One region of the Actinomadura formosensis genome, then DNA from elsewhere that is predicted to be linked to it. Evidence: riboswitches for the same ligand, from Rfam matches in the RefSeq annotation. Region 1 holds a riboswitch; the other holds the start of a gene.
The links. A riboswitch is a leader RNA that binds a small molecule or an ion and turns the genes downstream of it on or off. The one in region 1 is predicted to bind cobalamin.

Region 1 (7,762 bases):
GGGGCGGGCTGGGCGGCGGCCCGTGACCCGCTCACGGTGAAGGTGTAGGTGCCCTCGACCGGGTGACCGTCGGAGGCGACGACGCGCCAGCCCACCGTGTACTCGCCGTTCGGCAGCGTGCCGTGGATCGGCTGGGTGACCTTGTTGTCCACCGCACGGGCCGCCCCCGCCTGGCGCTGCGCGCCCGACGCGTCCGTTACCACCACGCGCGGCAGCCGCACCGGGTCGGCGTAGGTCAGGACGATCTCGGACGGTGCCTTGACCGTCGCGTCCTTCGCCGGGCTCGCCGACGTCAGCGTGGTGTGGGCGGACGCCGGGGCCGCGGTCAGCGCCAGGGCCGTTCCCATGGTCACGAAGATGACCGCGAGGCGCCTCATGACCGGCTCCGTGCGCGGGTCAGGCCGTAGCCGCCCACGCCGATGCCGATCACACCGGCCGCGATGCCGATGCCGCCGAGCAGCCGGGCCGTCCCGTCATCGGGCGCCGCCTCGGCGGCGGGCTTCACGTTCGCGGTCAGGCCGGCCGTCTGCGCGTCGCCCTTCGGCAGGAGCCTGAGCGACGGGGCCGGGTGCTCCGGTTCGGCGGCGCCGTCCGCCGGGGCCTCCTCCCACTTGACGACCTCGCCGTTCGAGTACGTCTGGTCGGCCTTGAACATCATCTGGTCGGTGTCGGCCGGGAGCGGGCCCATCGACACGTCGAACTCCTGGAACTGGCCCGGTTCGATCTTGCCGCCGGTCCAGGTGATCGTGGTGATGGCCTCGGTGAGTTCGCCGCCGTGGGCCTTCATCGGCTCCGGCAGCTTCGACTTCTCCACCTTCGCCGTCCAGCCGGGCAGGGGACGCACCGACACCGACGCCAGCGGATGCTCGACCGGCAGGTGTATCACGAGCTTGGTCGTGGACGCGTTGCCGTGCTCGTTCGGCACCCGGAACGCCACCTTGGTGTACGAGCCCTGCTCGGCGGTCTTCGGGTTGGCGGTGACGTGGGCGGACGCGGCCGTGGCGAGGCCGAGCACGGACGCGGCGGACAGGGCCGCGAGGGCGCCGAGGCGGCGCGCATGCGGGACGAAAGGCATGGCGGAACTCCGTTCGAGTCGTACGGGAAGAGCCGGATGGCCGGGGATCGGCGTCCGGTGACGTACGGCGCCCGCTTCAGCGGTGTGCGAGCGCCCCCGAACGCGCGGGGGGACCCCGCCGGACGACCTGATGCCGCAGCACGCGGCCGGCGGCCGGGACGGCGTCCGCCGCCGGGACCACCGCGACCGGCCGCGGGGGGTTCGCCGCCTCGATGGCGAGCAGGGCGAGCAGCAGCCGGACCGGGCGGTCGGCGACGGCGGCGACCCGGCGGGCCAGCGTCCACGCGGCCCGCTCGCCGCGCCGCAGCCACCACGCCGCGACCAGCGCGGCCACGCAGTGCGCGAGCGTCATCCCGAGGCTGTCGCCGCCGTGCGCGGCCGGCGCCGCCACGGTGTCCGCGCCGTGCGCCATGGCCGCGTGCATGGCGGGAGTGTGGTGGGTCGCCTGGGCGGCCGAGTGCGTGAACAGCGTGTGCAGCGCGAACTGCCCGCCGAGGAGCCCGCCGAGGATCGTCGCCAGTGAGCGTTCATGGCCCGCCAGCAGCAGCGTCACGCCCAGCACCGCGCCGAATCCCGTCGCCGCCGCCCACCCCGGCACCGCGGCGCCACCCGCGAGGACGTGCCCGAGAACGGTCAGGGTGATGCACACGGTGGCGAACACCACCGCGCGTGCGGTCCGGAACGGCGGGGGATGGACGGGCATGACGGTGACCATCGTCCCAGCACCTGCGGCGGCCGTGCAGGCGACCCTAAGTTCCGCGTGACACGCCCAACATCTTGGGGTTGCGCAAAGATCGTCAACTACATGTAGGGTTCAATCCCGTGCTGGTTCGCCCCCGTCGTTCGCGGCGGGGGCGTCGCAAGAGGGAACCCGGTGCGAGTCCGGGACTGCCCCGCAGCGGTGAGCGGGAACGACCGCCGTCATCACGCACTGGGCCGCGCGGCCCGGGAAGCGACGGCCAGTAGGACGCCTTTCGAGGCGGCGCCCGCGAGTCCGAAGACCTGCCAGCCCGACACGTCCAGGTCTCGCGGGTGGACCGGGGGCGGAGCGCGGCGTGCCGCCGTGTCCCGTTCGCATGCCTCCGCGAGGCGCTTGCGAGGGGAGATGCACGTGACACAGGCTCTGGCCGCGCCGCCGGCGGCGGAGATCGCCGCCGAGGTCGAGGCGGCCTGCGACGGGGTACCGGACGTCGAGGCGGGACGGGTGCTGGCCGCCGTCCGGTCCGGGGACGGGCTGGACGTGGCGGCGCTGCGGGACCTCGCGATCGGCGAGGCCGCCGCGCTGGTGCCCGCCGAACCCGGATACTCCAGGGTCGCCGCGCGGCTGCTCGGCCGCCGGATCCGGGACGAGGCGGCGTCCGCCGGCGTCACGGCGTTCGCCGAGTCGATCGCCGCCGCGCACCGGGAGGGCCTGCTGGCGGACGCCCCGGCCGCGTTCGCCGCCGCCAACGCGCCCGCCCTCGACGCCCTCATCGACGAGTCCGCCGACGACCGTTTCGAGTACTTCGGGCTCCGCACCCTCTACGACCGGTATCTGCTGCGGCATCCGCGGTCGCGGCTCGTCCTGGAGCGGCCCCAGCACTTCCTGCTGCGGGTGGCGTGCGGGCTGGCCGACGGTGTCGAGGAGGCGGCCGAGCTGTACGGGCTGCTCAGCACGCTGTCGTATCTGCCGAGTTCGCCGACGCTGTTCAACTCGGCGGCGCGCCGCCCGCAGCTGTCGTCCTGCTTCCTGCTCGACTCGCCGCGCGACGAGCTGGAGTCGATCTACGAGCGGTACGGGCAGGTCGCGCGGCTCAGCAAGTACGCGGGCGGCATCGGGATCTCCTGGACGAAGGTCCGCTCGCGCGGCTCGCTGATCCGCGGCACCAACGGGCATTCGAACGGGATCGTCCCGTGGCTGCGCACGCTGGACGCGTCCGTCGCGGCCGTCAACCAGGGCGGGCGCCGCAAGGGCGCGGCCTGCGTGTACCTGGAGCCGTGGCACGCCGACATCGAGGAGTTCCTCGAACTGCGCGACAACACCGGCGAGGACGCGCGCCGCACCCACAACCTGAACCTCGCCAACTGGATCCCGGACGAGTTCATGCGCCGCGTCGAGGCCGACGCGACGTGGTCGCTGTTCGACCCGCAAGAGGTCCCCGAGCTGGCGGACCTGTGGGGCGAGGCGTTCGACGAGGCGTACCGGGCGGCCGAGCGGGACGGACGGTTCGTCCGGCAGCTCCCGGCCCGCAAGCTGTACGGGCGCATGATGCGGACGCTCGCCGAAACGGGCAACGGCTGGATGACGTTCAAGGACGCCGCCAACCGCGCCTGCAACCAGACCGCCGAGCCGGGCCAGACCGTGCACCTGTCGAACCTGTGCACGGAGATCCTTGAGGTGACGAGCGATGGCGAGGCGGCCGTCTGCAACCTCGGATCGGTGAATCTGGCCGCGCACGTCACTTCCGCTGGGGTCGACTGGGAGCGGCTTCGTTCCACGGTCCGCACGGCCGTCCGGTTCTTGGACCGCACCATCGACAGGGGCTTCTACCCCACGCCGGAGGCGGAGAAGGCAAACCGCAAGTGGCGGCCGGTCGGCCTGGGCGTGATGGGGCTCGCGGACGTCTTCTTCACGCTCCGCCTGCCGTTCGACTCGGACGAGGCCCGCGCCCTGTCCACCCGCATCGCCGAGGAGATCGCGCTGGCCGCCTACCACGCGTCCGCCGACCTGGCCGCTCTCCACGGCCCGCTGCCCGCCTACGGCATGACGCGCACGGCCCGCGGCCGGCTCCACGTGGACCACTTCCCGGACGCGGCCCCGGCCCGTCCCCGCGAATGGGCCGCGCTCCGCGCACGCGTCGCCGAGGTCGGGCTCCGCAACTCGCTGCTGATCGCGATCGCGCCGACCGCCACGATCGCGTCCATCGCGGGCTGCTGCGAGTGCATCGAGCCGCAGGTGTCCAACCTGTTCAAGCGCGAGACGCTGTCCGGCGAGTTCCTGCAGATCAACGGCTACCTCGTGGACGACCTGAAGTCGCTCGGGCTGTGGACGCCGGCGGTCCGGGAGGCGATCAAGAGGGCGAACGGCTCCGTCCAGGGCCTGGTCGACCTGCCGGAGGAGATGCGGTCCCTGTACCGGACGGCCTGGGAACTGCCGCAGAAGGCGCTGATCGACCTCGCCGCCGCCCGCACCCCCTACATCGACCAGGCGCACTCGCTGAACCTGTTCATGGAGACGCCGACGATCGGCAAGCTCTCCTCGATGTACGCCTACGCGTGGCGGAGCGGGCTGAAGACCACCTACTACCTGCGTTCCCGCCCGGCGACGCGGATCGCCCAGACGACCGTCGCCGCGGCCGTCTGCTCCCTGGAGAACCCCGAGACCTGCGAGGCCTGCCAGTAATGCTGCTCGATCCCGGCATGGACCTGACCCTCCGGCCCATGCGCTACCCCGACTTCTACGAGCGGTACCGGGCCGCGATCCGCAACACCTGGACGGTGGAGGAGGTGGACCTCGCGTCCGACCTCCCGGACCTCGCCCGGCTCACGCCCGCCGAACTGCACCTCGTCAACCGGCTCGTCGCGTTCTTCGCCACCGGCGACTCGATCGTGGCGAACAACCTGGTGCTGAACCTCTACAAGCACGTGAACGCCCCGGAGGCCCGGCTCTACCTGTCGCGGCAGCTATACGAGGAGGCCGTACACGTACAGTTCTATCTCACCCTCCTGGACACCTACCTGCCCGACCACGACGAGCGTGCGCGGGCGTTCGCGGCGATCGAGCACATCCCGTCCATCCGGGCCAAGGCGGAGTTCTGCTTCCGCTGGATCGACTCGCTCGGTTCCCTGGACGAACTCCGCACCGCCGCCGACCGCCGGGTGTTCCTGCTCAACCTGATCTGCTTCGCGGCCTGCATCGAGGGCCTGTTCTTCTACGGCGCCTTCGCGTACGTGTACTGGCTGCGGTCGCGCGGGCTGCTGAACGGGCTGGCGTCCGGGACGAACTGGGTCTTCCGCGACGAGAGCATGCACATGGAGTTCGCGTTCTCCGTGGTCGACACCGTCCGGGCCGAGGAGCCGGAGCTGTTCGACGCCGGGCTGACGGCCCAGGTCACCACGATGCTGGAGGAGGCCGTCCAGGCGGAACTGGCGTTCGCCCGCGACCTGTGCGGGGACGGGCTGCCCGGCATGAGCGCCGGCGACATGCGCGCCTACCTCGAATACGTCGCGGACCAGCGGCTCGTCCGGCTCGGTCTCCCGGCCCGCTACGGCACCGCGAACCCGTTCGCGTTCATGGAGTTGCAGGACGTCCAGGAGCTGTCCAACTTCTTCGAGCGGCGGGTTTCGGCCTACCAGATCGGCATCGAGGGCAGCGTCACCCTGGACGAGGCGTTCTGAACCTCCCAAACCGGGCACTTGTTGAACGGAGAGGCTAGGCCGAGGAGGACGAGCATGCCTTCTGTCGTCGACCGGATCAGGAAATACGCCCGGAGCTCACAGGGCCGCAGGATGCGGGGGAAGGCCGAGCGCTACGCCCGGGATCCGCGCACGCAGACCAAGGTGCGCGGCCTGCTGTCCCGGCTGCGTGGCGGTGGCGGCCGCCACCACTGAACCCGGCAATCAGGGCCCGCCCCCCGGGGCGGGCCCTTCTTCTTGCATGCTGGACGTAACTGCAACTCATTTGCAATAGTGGTCCGCATGGCCGACTACACGCTTCCCGACCTGCCCTACGACTACGCCGCGCTGGAACCGGCGATCACCGGCGAGATCCTTGAGCTGCACCACGCCAAGCACCACGCCGCCTACGTCAAGGGCGCCAACGACACGCTGGAGAAGCTCGCCGAAGCACGCGGCAAGGAGCAGTACGGCGGGCTGGTCGGCCTGGAGAAGACCTTCGCGTTCAACCTCTCCGGCCACGTCCTGCACTCGATCTTCTGGGACAACCTGTCGCCGGACGGCGGCGACCGCCCCGACGGGGAACTGGCCTCGGCCATCGCCGAGCACTTCGGGACGTTCGAGGCGTTCCAGAAGCAGCTCACGACGGCGACGTCCACCGTGCAGGGCTCCGGCTGGGGCGTGCTCGCGTGGGAGCCGCTGGGCCGCCGCCTCGTCGTCCAGCAGGTCTACGACCACCACGGCAACGTCGGCATGAACACCACGCCGCTGCTGGTCTTCGACGCCTGGGAGCACGCGTACTACCTGCAATACCGCAACGTCCGCCCGGACTACGTCGAGAAGCTCTGGTCGCTGGTGAACTGGGCGGACGTGCAGGCCCGCTTCGACGCGGCCCGCGCGTCCTGAGACGGCGGCGCCCACGCGGCGCCGCGCAGGGGGCGGCGTTCACCTGGCCGGGATCGTGCTCAGAACCTTTCCTCGCGGCCTGGTGAACGCCGCTTCTCATTCTCGACCGACACTTCCGCACCGTTCTGGCGGAACCATTGCTCCAGCCGGGCGCCGTCGAGTTCGATTGTCTCCGTGGAGGTCGTGAGCACAATCGAACCGACCACGCGCCCGGTCATTGGGGCCCGTGAGATCCGCGATGGCGCTCTGACCGATATTTCATCATGTCGATTGCCGCTTCTCGGTAGGAGGTTGTTCGGCCAGCACGTTGTAGAGGTTGAAGGTCAGAATCATTGCGTACTGACCGCCACTGACGAGATTATTGAAGATCTCCTTGGCCACCCCCTCTTCGTGTGACTTGTCGCTGTCGAGGGAACGCAGTGTGATGACTATCGGGTATTGTGAGAAATTAGTTCCGAGGTCATCTTCCAAGTCGTGGTTCAGCTTGACCTCCACCGCTACGCGACGAGTCCGCCCGGTATATGCGATGGGGGCGTCCATCGTCTCGAGTTTGCGCATCCTGCAGCCTGCGGCCGCTACTATGTCGGCGACGAGTTGATCCTCTGAGTTGCTCGTCTGGATGAAGATCTGGTGATAGCTGCTCACGATTCTCCTTAAGGCCGGGTTGCTTCGTACCCGTCACCCAGGGTTCGGAGTGAATCCATGCGGCCGGGCCCGGGGCTCCCGGCCATCGGCTTATCACTTGCTGAGGAAGTTCGCCCTCCCTTCAAGGGGCGTCGAGTCGTTTGAAGAGAGTGTCCTCGTCCCGGGCGAGGGTCGAGAACTCCTCGGTCGAGAGGTCCGCCAGAGGATCGCTGATGGAAATCTCTGATGGATACGGTCCCGTCCAGCCGTAGTAACTGCGGCAGTGCGGACATTCTCGCTCGTCGAGATGTTCATTGAAGATATGCCAGTCTGGCAGGGCTTCAATTTCTCTCGAATCGAATCCCTGCCGGCGAATCGAATTGACCATTATTGTTCTCCGATTCCTGTGAAAGCATCCGGCTTCCAAAAGCACGCCGGGAGTTTCGGTCTGCAGCGGAACTGGGCCGAAGAACGTATCACACCCTGCCTATGGCCAGTGCGAGTTGATGCGGCACTAGTTCACGACCGATACCTTCGCGCCATTGCGAGTGAACCAGCGCTCCAGCCGGATGCCGTCGAGTTCTGTTGTTGTTGCCTGTGTGGTGAGCACGATGGATCCGACCACGCTTCCGGTCATACCGTGAACCTTCGCATCCGTGAGGTCGGTTTCACCGAAGGCGGCCAGCGTCACGGTGGAGCCACGCAGGTCGGTGTCACTCATGTCGCAGCCGATGAAGGCGGCGTCCCCGATGTCCGCTCGTCTCAGGTCCGCGCCGGCAAATG
Region 2 (7,762 bases), 640 kb from region 1:
GGCCACCTCCACCGCGTACCCGTGCGACTTGAGCGCCTGCGCCAGTGCCCAGACCCGTAACCGCCGCGCCTCCGCCACCTCGGTTGGCTCCGCCGCCATGAACAGTCCTTCCGTCGAGTAGGGGGATGGACTGAGCAGCACGCGGCACCGCCGAGACTGAACTCTGCCGATCCGGATTGATCGGCGATGCTGTTGCACGTCCAAGGAACGGACGCTATTCATCCAGTTCAGCAACGCCAATGGCACTCTGAGCTTGACAGCTTGGGAAGTGCCACGCAGCGTCAGACCGGTAGGTGCATGAAGTCCGCGAATTCCCGCATATCAGGCGTCAGGGTTCGTCGCCGAGAAACGATCTGCCGGAAAATGTCCCGCGCATAGCGCTGGTTGGCCGTCCATTCGGGCACGTCATGGCGAACGTTCTGGAGCAGGTCGAACGCCTCCGCATGTTCCCGAAGCTGCACGCGTGCCTTGGCGACGTCGAGCAGATGCCGGCTCCGGTTGTTCGATGTGGGGCGCATGTCGCGAACCGGGATGTTCTGCGACATGGCGAGGACCTTGTCCGGCCGATCTTCCACCATGGCGTTCTCCGTCCGCTTCATGGCGACAGTGAGCGGCCCGAAGGCCCGGAGGAAGTCGCCGGGAGGCGAGTACTCACGCCCCATCGCGACGGCGGCGGTTCGTGCCAGCCGGATCGCATCCTCCGCATCACCGGGTCGGTTGTTGCGCACCGCCGCAGCCGAGAGCCGGACCAGCAGCCAGCCCCACGCGGAGAGTTCCGCCATGGTCGCGCGGGACATCCGAGGCTCCACATCGTCCGCCCACTCGGCCGCAAGCGCCCGCGTTTCGGTGAAGCGTCCCTGTCTGATCAGCAGCCAGGCGAGCGTGTTCACGGTGGCCGCGGCGTCCAGCCGATCGGACGCGTCATCGAGTGCCCGGCGCAGCGCCAGGTCAGCGGCGTCGAACTGCCGAGTCTGCGCCAGCAGCCAACCGGTGTGCTGCAGCAGGCGCGCCCGGACCTGGCGCCCTTCCGCGCCCAGCGCCTCGGCGTCCCGCAGAAGTGGCGGGAGCAGGACGGCGAGGTCCGGGTAACGGTCTGAGGAGAAGAGCGGCATCGCGGACGCCAGGGACCGTGCAACGCCTTCTACTGTGGGTTCCTCGGCCACTTCGTCTCTCGGGCGCCCATGCAGCGCCTCCCGGACGGCACTCCACTGCTCTGTATCGACGCCCGTCACCTCGTCGGATGCGGAGCCCCCGATCAACTCGGACGTCGGGATCTTGAGAGCGGCAGCGAACTTGCGCAGGGTCTCCAGCCGGGTGTCCTGCCGTTCGCCTTGTTCGAGCTTGCGGATCAGGGACAGGGAGACTCCGGCAAGATCCGAGAGTTCCCGCCGGGTGATCCCGCGCCGCTTACGCCACTCCTGTAAGCGTCGCCCAACGCTCCGAGTGCTCATGTTTCCAGGCTATGCACCGCGACCTCGTACGAGCAGGGCATCAATGAGATTAGCGGAGCACCGCCAGACGCGACCCAATCTGTTAGCAGTAAGGTACGACTCGATTAGGGACATAGCCGACCTATCTCGGATCCCTCTGGGGGCCGAATTGGAGGAGTACGCATGACCCAGTGGCGCAAATCGAAGCGCAGCGGCGGGGGCGCGCAGTCCAATTGTGTGGAGGTGGCGAGCCTCTCCGGTCACATCGGCATGCGCGACAGCAAGGACCCGGACGGCCCCCGCATCACGCTCCCGGCCGAGCAATTCCGCCGGCTGGCCGCCGCCATCAAGCACGGAGCCCATGACGTGGCCTAGCAAGGCCGCCCTCCGGCAGGCATGAAGAGCCTCCGTCCGCCAGTCGCGGACGGAGGCTCTCCCGTCTTCACTCACTCCGTGCGCCGGACCGGTTCGAGGAGATCGGGGTGGAAGGTCGCCCGCCCCTTGCCTGCGCGTCCGTCCCCTTGACGGGGAGAAGGCCGCCGTCATGCTTGAGGTGGCCACCGATGACCGCCGGGGTACGCAAGTTCGACCCTTGTCCGAAGGACACGCCTTGCCACGTATTGCCATATCCGGTCACCGAGGATTGCCGAGTGAGACAGAGCGGCTCGTAGACCAGGCCATACGCGGGCTGCTCGCCTCCACCGAGGGGGAGATCACAGGGTTGTCCTGCCTGGCGGACGGCGCCGACCAGGTGTTCGCCCGCGCCGTCCTGGACCATGGCGGGGCCGTCGAGGTCATCGTTCCCGCGCGGCAGTACAGGGACGGGCTTCCCGAAGCGGTGCGTGCGGAGTACGACCGCATCGCCTCCAAGGCGAGGGATGTCCATCGGCTTGACTTCACGAAGTCCGAGTCCAGGGCCTACATGGCGGCCAGCGTCTACATGCTCGACCGCGCGGACGAACTGTGGGCCGTGTGGGACGGGAAGCCCGCGCGCGGCTACGGGGGCACCGCCGATGTCGTCGCCTGCGCCCGGGAACGCCGCATCCCCGTCCGCGTGATCTGGCCGGACGGCGCGCAGCGCGGCTGAACCCGGGGGCGCGGCTCTCATCGCGGCCCTGATCGTCCGCCGTCGGTAGACTCGGGGTGCGGATGGTTCGTCCGTGCCCGGACGGGTGCGGACGTCGTAAGAGGGAACCCGGTGCGAGTCCGGGACTGCCCCGCAGCGGTGAGCGGGAACGACCGCCGTCATCACGCACTGGGCCGTACGGCCTGGGAAGCGACGGCCAGTAGGACGCCTTTCGAGGCGGCGCCCGCGAGTCCGAAGACCTGCCTCCGCCCGCGCGCCGGCCGGCGCGCGGTGGTCCGCGGTCTCGTGGGACGGCCTGCGACACGGCTTCGTCATGCCGTGCGCCCTCCCGCGGGTCCGCCCGTGGCACAGCGAGGGAAGCCGCCATGCACACGACGATCCTCGGATATCCCCGTATCGGGGCGCACCGGGAGTTGAAGTTCGCCACCGAGGACTACTGGGCGGGACGCGTCGACGCCGACGCCCTCACCGAGACCGGCGCCGACCTGCGCGCCGAGGTCTGGACGGGCCTGCGCGACGCCGGGCTCGACGCGATCCCGTCGAACACGTTCTCGTTCTACGACCAGATGCTCGACATGAGCGTGCTGCTCGACGCCGTCCCCGACCGGTACCGGCACCTGATGGGGTTCGACCGGTACTTCGCGATGGCGCGCGGGGTCCAGGACGTCCCGCCGCTTGAGATGACCAAATGGTTCGACACCAACTACCACTACATCGTCCCCGAGCTGGGGCCGGACACCCGGTTCCGGCTGGCGTACGGGGCGGCGGCCAAACCGCTCGCCGAGTACCGGGAGGCGAAGGCGCTCGGCATCGACACGCGTCCCGTGCTCGTGGGGCCGCTCACGTATCTGCTGCTGGCCAAGCCGGCGGTGGAGGGGTTCCGTCCGCTCGACCTGCTGGACGGCCTGGTCGACGTCTACGCCGAGGTGCTGGAGCGCCTGGCCGGGTCGGGCGCGCAGTGGGTGCAGTTGGACGAGCCGGTCCTCGCCGCCGACCGGAGCGAGGAGGAGATCGACGCGCTGGCCCGCGCCTACGCGCGCCTCGGGCAGCTCACCAGCAGGCCGCACCTGATGGTCGCCACCTACTTCGGCACGGTCGGTGCGGACGCGTTGCGGGTTCTGGCCCGCAGCCGGGTCGAGGCCGTCGGCCTGGACTTCGTCGCCGGGCCCGGCAACGTCGACGTACTCGCGTCCGTGGGCGGGCTGCCGCGCAAGACGCTCGTGGCGGGCGTGGTCGATGGGCGCAACGTATGGCGCACCGACTCGGGCAGGGCGCTGTCCACCTGCGCCTCCGTGCTGGGTCTCGTCGATCAGCTCGTGGTGGGCACGTCCTGCTCGCTGATGCACGTCCCGATCGACCTGGACGCCGAGACGGCCCTCGACCCGGGCGTCCGGGGGCGGCTCGCGTTCGCCCGGCAGAAGGTCGCCGAGGTCGTCGCGCTCGGACGGGCGCTGCGCGAGGACGTTCCCGTCCCGCAAAGCGCGCCCCTCCCCGAGGCGGGCACGGACCGGGCGGTCCGCGAACGGCTCGGAAGCATCGGCGACACGCGCCGCGGCGACCGCGCCGTCCGGTTCGCCGCGCAGCGGGAGGCGCTCGGCCTGCCGGACCTGGCGACGACCACGATCGGCTCGTTCCCGCAGACCCCCGAGATCCGCGGGGTCCGCGCCGACCGCCGGGCCGGGCGCATCACCGGCGACGCGTACGTCAGGGCCATGAAGGACGAGATCGCCCGCGTGATCGCGCTCCAGGAGGAACTCGGCCTGGACGTCCTCGTCCACGGCGAGCCGGAACGCAACGACATGGTGCAGTACTTCGCCGAGCAGCTCGACGGGTACGCGGCGACCGAGCACGGGTGGGTGCAGTCGTACGGGTCGCGGTACGTCCGCCCGCCGATCCTGCACAGCGACGTCGCGCGGCCCCGTCCGATGACGGTGGAGTGGGCCACGTACGCGCAGTCGCTGACGAGCAGGCCGGTCAAGGGGATGCTGACCGGGCCGGTGACGATGCTGGCCTGGTCGTTCGTCCGGGACGACCAGCCGCTCGCCGAGACCGCCCGGCAGGTCGCCCTCGCCCTCCGCGACGAGATCGCCGACCTGGAGGCCGCCGGGATCCGCGTCATCCAGGTGGACGAGCCGGCGCTGCGCGAGCTGCTGCCGCTCCGGGAGGCCGACCGGCCCGCCTACCTCGACTGGGCGATCGGCGCGTTCCGGCTGGCCACCTCCGGGGTCGGGGACGCCACGCAGATCCACACCCACATGTGCTACTCGGAGTTCGGCGAGATCATCGGCGCGATCGGGGCGCTGGACGCGGACGTGACCAGCGTGGAGGCGGCCCGCTCGCACATGGAGCTCGTCGGTGACCTGCGCGCCGCCGGCTACGGGAACGGCATCGGCCCCGGCGTGTACGACATCCACTCGCCGCGCGTGCCCGCCGCCGAGGAGATCGAGGAGAATCTGCGCCGCGCGCTGCGGGCCGTCGAACCGGGCCGGCTGTGGGTCAACCCCGACTGCGGGCTGAAGACCCGCGCCTACCCCGAGACCGAGGCGTCGCTGCGGAACATGGTCGCGGCCGCCCGCCGCGTCCGCGCGGACCTGGCCGGCTGACCCCCGCCGCCGCATGGCCCGCCCCCACCCGGGCCATGCGGCGGCCGTTCACCGGTTAGTCGTTCATGCACTCGTGCAGCCGGACCAGTTCCTCGCAGACCTCGGTGATGTCGGCGATCGGGAGCCGTCCGGTCTCGCCGGTGCGGGCGTGCCAGCGGAACGTCGCCGCCTCGCACCAGACGGTCAGGTCGCCGTTTCCGGACAGGACGCGGACGCCGAGTTCGTCCCGCGGGCTGAGATGCTCGACGCCGCGCTGGACGAGCAGCGCGTGCAGGTCCTTCGTCGCGTGCGGCTCGTCCCGCCTCCAGGCGTGCCGCCGGCGGCGCGCGGAACGCGGGAGCGGCAGGGCGATCCAGGTCGCCTTGCCGCGGACGGCCGGTGTCCGGAGCCGGGACCGGGACGGGTGGTGCCCCCACCGCCCCCGGGTCAGCAGGTCGATGATCTCCAGGCCGCGGCCGTGTTCGAGCATGGGCCGGCCGGCGTCCTCCTGGGGGCGCCATCCCCTGAGCGTGTCGAACGCCTTGACGACCAGTTCGTCCCGGCCGCTCCCGTCGGTGCGCTGGTAGACCCAGAGTTCGGCACCGGACGCGCCCTCCCGCGACGTGGCGTGTTGCAGGACGTTGGTGGCCAGCTCGCTGACCATGAGGGTGATGTCGTCGACGTCCTGGATGGAGAGCCCCAGTGCCGGGAGCAGTTCCGTGACGTGGGCACGCGCTACCCGCGCGATGGATTCGTCCGCGGGCAGGGGCAGGGCCGCGCAGCCGCCGTTCTCCAGCCTCCAGGGAATCCCGCGCATCGTTGCGGCCTTCGTCATGGCGCCCACCCTCGGGGGTTAGAGAACATTCACGATTCGGGCGATCGCGACATGACGCTCATGCTTCGCGACTCGCTATGTGTGAATCACAGGTCATAGCTTCGCACATTTCTGCCCGTAGGACGCCTCAGGCGGCAAAGAACATGCGAGCACAGTTGAGATGTTCACCGATACACCCGAAAACGTCCAAAGTACGTTCTACTCGGGTAGAAGAAGCATGTACCGACGGTCACCGGACCGGCCGGCGCCGGTCGCTGTAGCGTGGACGGCGCCTGAGAGAGGGCCGCACACACGAAGATCCCCCAGGGGTGCAGCCCTGGGGGATCGTGTGCGGCCCGGTCAGCGGTCGTACCGGCCCGCCTTCACGTCCGCGAGGAACGCGGCGAAGGCGGACCGGGCGACGACATGCGCCCCGGCCTCGGGTGTCCTGCTGTCGCGCAGCCCGGTGGCCGTTTCGAGGTCGGCGACCTCGACGCACCCCCCGTTGCTGCTCGCGCTCGCGGTGGCCTTGAACCACTGTGCCTGAGAGAGGTCCATATCCGCTTACTCCAGCGTCGCGATGATTTTCTCCAGATGTTCCGCGGTGTCGGCGGGGCTCAGCGCCGCCTGACGGATCTGTTCGAAGATCTCCTCATATGCCTCCACTTTGCCGGGGGTGTCGATCTCCTGAATGTCGGCATCGTTCTCCAGGAAGACCATGGTCGGCTCCCCGCCGGGGAACCGGAAGATGTTGACCAGCGTCGACATGCCCGGATGCAGGCCGTCCGACATGCGCAGCAGCCGCAGCTCGACCTTCGGGCGCGCGGCCATCGTCAGCAGGTGGCGGAACTGGGCGCGGCGGTCTCCCGGGTCGCCCCACTCGTACCGCAGGGCCGCCTCGGTGATCACCGCGATCAGCTCCGGCGCCGTCCCGTCGTCGCGGTCGAGGATCTGCTGGCGGCGCAGCCTGGCCCGCAGCGCCTGCTCCCGCCACTCGGGCGACCTCGATCCGGACGTCAGCAGTGCCTGCATGTACGGCAGGGTCTGCAGAAGACCGGGCAGCACCAGCGGCATGACCACCCGGATGCTCGACGCGTCCCCCTCGTAACCGGGGAACTCGTTGGAGTACACCTCCGGGTAGTCGCGCCACCAGGCCCGCTGCCGGGCGCGTGTCGCCAGCTCCTCCAGTTCGGCGAGATCGCTGCCCTCGTAGATGCGCGCCAGGTCGCGGATGTCGCTGAGCTCGGGGCGAACCCAGTTGTTGGCCTCGAACCGGCCGACCTTGCCCCTTCCCCAGTTCAGCCGGTCGCAGACCTGGTTGGCCGTGTATCCCGCCTCGACGCGCAGATCTCTCAGGCGGCGCGCCAGCCCCCGCTTGGCGATCGTGGCGCCGTATGCCTCGTTCACCGGCGCCACCTCCCTTGACATGCGGCCGGCATCAGCATACGCCTTCCGAATTTGTGAATCACAGATCTAACCGGATCAGGAATGGGTCCCATGGTGCGACCTCACGAGGCGGCGCGATCGAACTCGCCCTTCTTCACGCCGTCCAGGAAGCAGGCCCACTCGTGCTCGTCGAACACCGAGATGAGGTCGCCGGACGTGCGCAGCAGCGTCCATTGGCCCACGAAGGCGACCTCGACGGCGCCCTCGCCGCTCGCCGAGCGCTGCCAGTCCAGGGCATCCGGGTCGATGCCCAGTTCGCTCACCGTCGGCTTCTTCATGCTGTCTTCCTCGCCACAGCGCAGTACACCCACCGCGATCCATCACTATCAGCGGCGATAGGGTCCTCGGCACCCCATTCGCCGGCGTAGGTCACCTTGGGGGCCGCCTCGTCGTGGGGCGGGAC

Region 2: it holds a riboswitch for cobalamin, as region 1 does, so the genes downstream of both, metE (5-methyltetrahydropteroyltriglutamate--homocysteine S-methyltransferase) here and ACQP1N_RS32930 (ribonucleoside-diphosphate reductase subunit alpha) in region 1, are expected to answer to the same signal.

Annotation. Positions count from the first base shown of each region.
Region 1 is NZ_CP192011.1:7,010,393-7,018,154, reverse strand. It holds gene ACQP1N_RS32945 (copper resistance CopC family protein) at 1-377, opposite strand, end outside; gene ACQP1N_RS32940 (YcnI family copper-binding membrane protein) at 374-1,075, opposite strand; gene ACQP1N_RS32935 (MFS transporter) at 1,152-1,790, opposite strand; cobalamin riboswitch at 1,885-2,099, shown strand; gene ACQP1N_RS32930 (ribonucleoside-diphosphate reductase subunit alpha) at 2,187-4,457, shown strand; gene ACQP1N_RS32925 (ribonucleotide-diphosphate reductase subunit beta) at 4,457-5,452, shown strand; gene ACQP1N_RS32920 (hypothetical protein) at 5,507-5,665, shown strand; gene ACQP1N_RS32915 (superoxide dismutase) at 5,753-6,355, shown strand; gene ACQP1N_RS32910 (hypothetical protein) at 6,415-6,573, opposite strand; gene ACQP1N_RS32905 (hypothetical protein) at 6,617-7,000, opposite strand; gene ACQP1N_RS32900 (hypothetical protein) at 7,122-7,367, opposite strand; gene ACQP1N_RS32895 (pentapeptide repeat-containing protein) at 7,494-7,762, opposite strand, start outside.
Region 2 is NZ_CP192011.1:364,020-371,781, reverse strand. It holds gene ACQP1N_RS01710 (hypothetical protein) at 1-99, opposite strand, end outside; gene ACQP1N_RS01705 (helix-turn-helix domain-containing protein) at 282-1,451, opposite strand; gene ACQP1N_RS01700 (DUF397 domain-containing protein) at 1,614-1,805, shown strand; gene ACQP1N_RS01695 (hypothetical protein) at 2,074-2,517, shown strand; cobalamin riboswitch at 2,563-2,778, shown strand; gene metE (5-methyltetrahydropteroyltriglutamate--homocysteine S-methyltransferase) at 2,883-5,120, shown strand; gene ACQP1N_RS01685 (ATP-binding protein) at 5,176-5,934, opposite strand; gene ACQP1N_RS01680 (DUF397 domain-containing protein) at 6,274-6,471, opposite strand; gene ACQP1N_RS01675 (helix-turn-helix domain-containing protein) at 6,478-7,320, opposite strand; gene ACQP1N_RS01670 (DUF397 domain-containing protein) at 7,422-7,637, opposite strand; gene ACQP1N_RS01665 (SAM-dependent methyltransferase) at 7,634-7,762, opposite strand, start outside.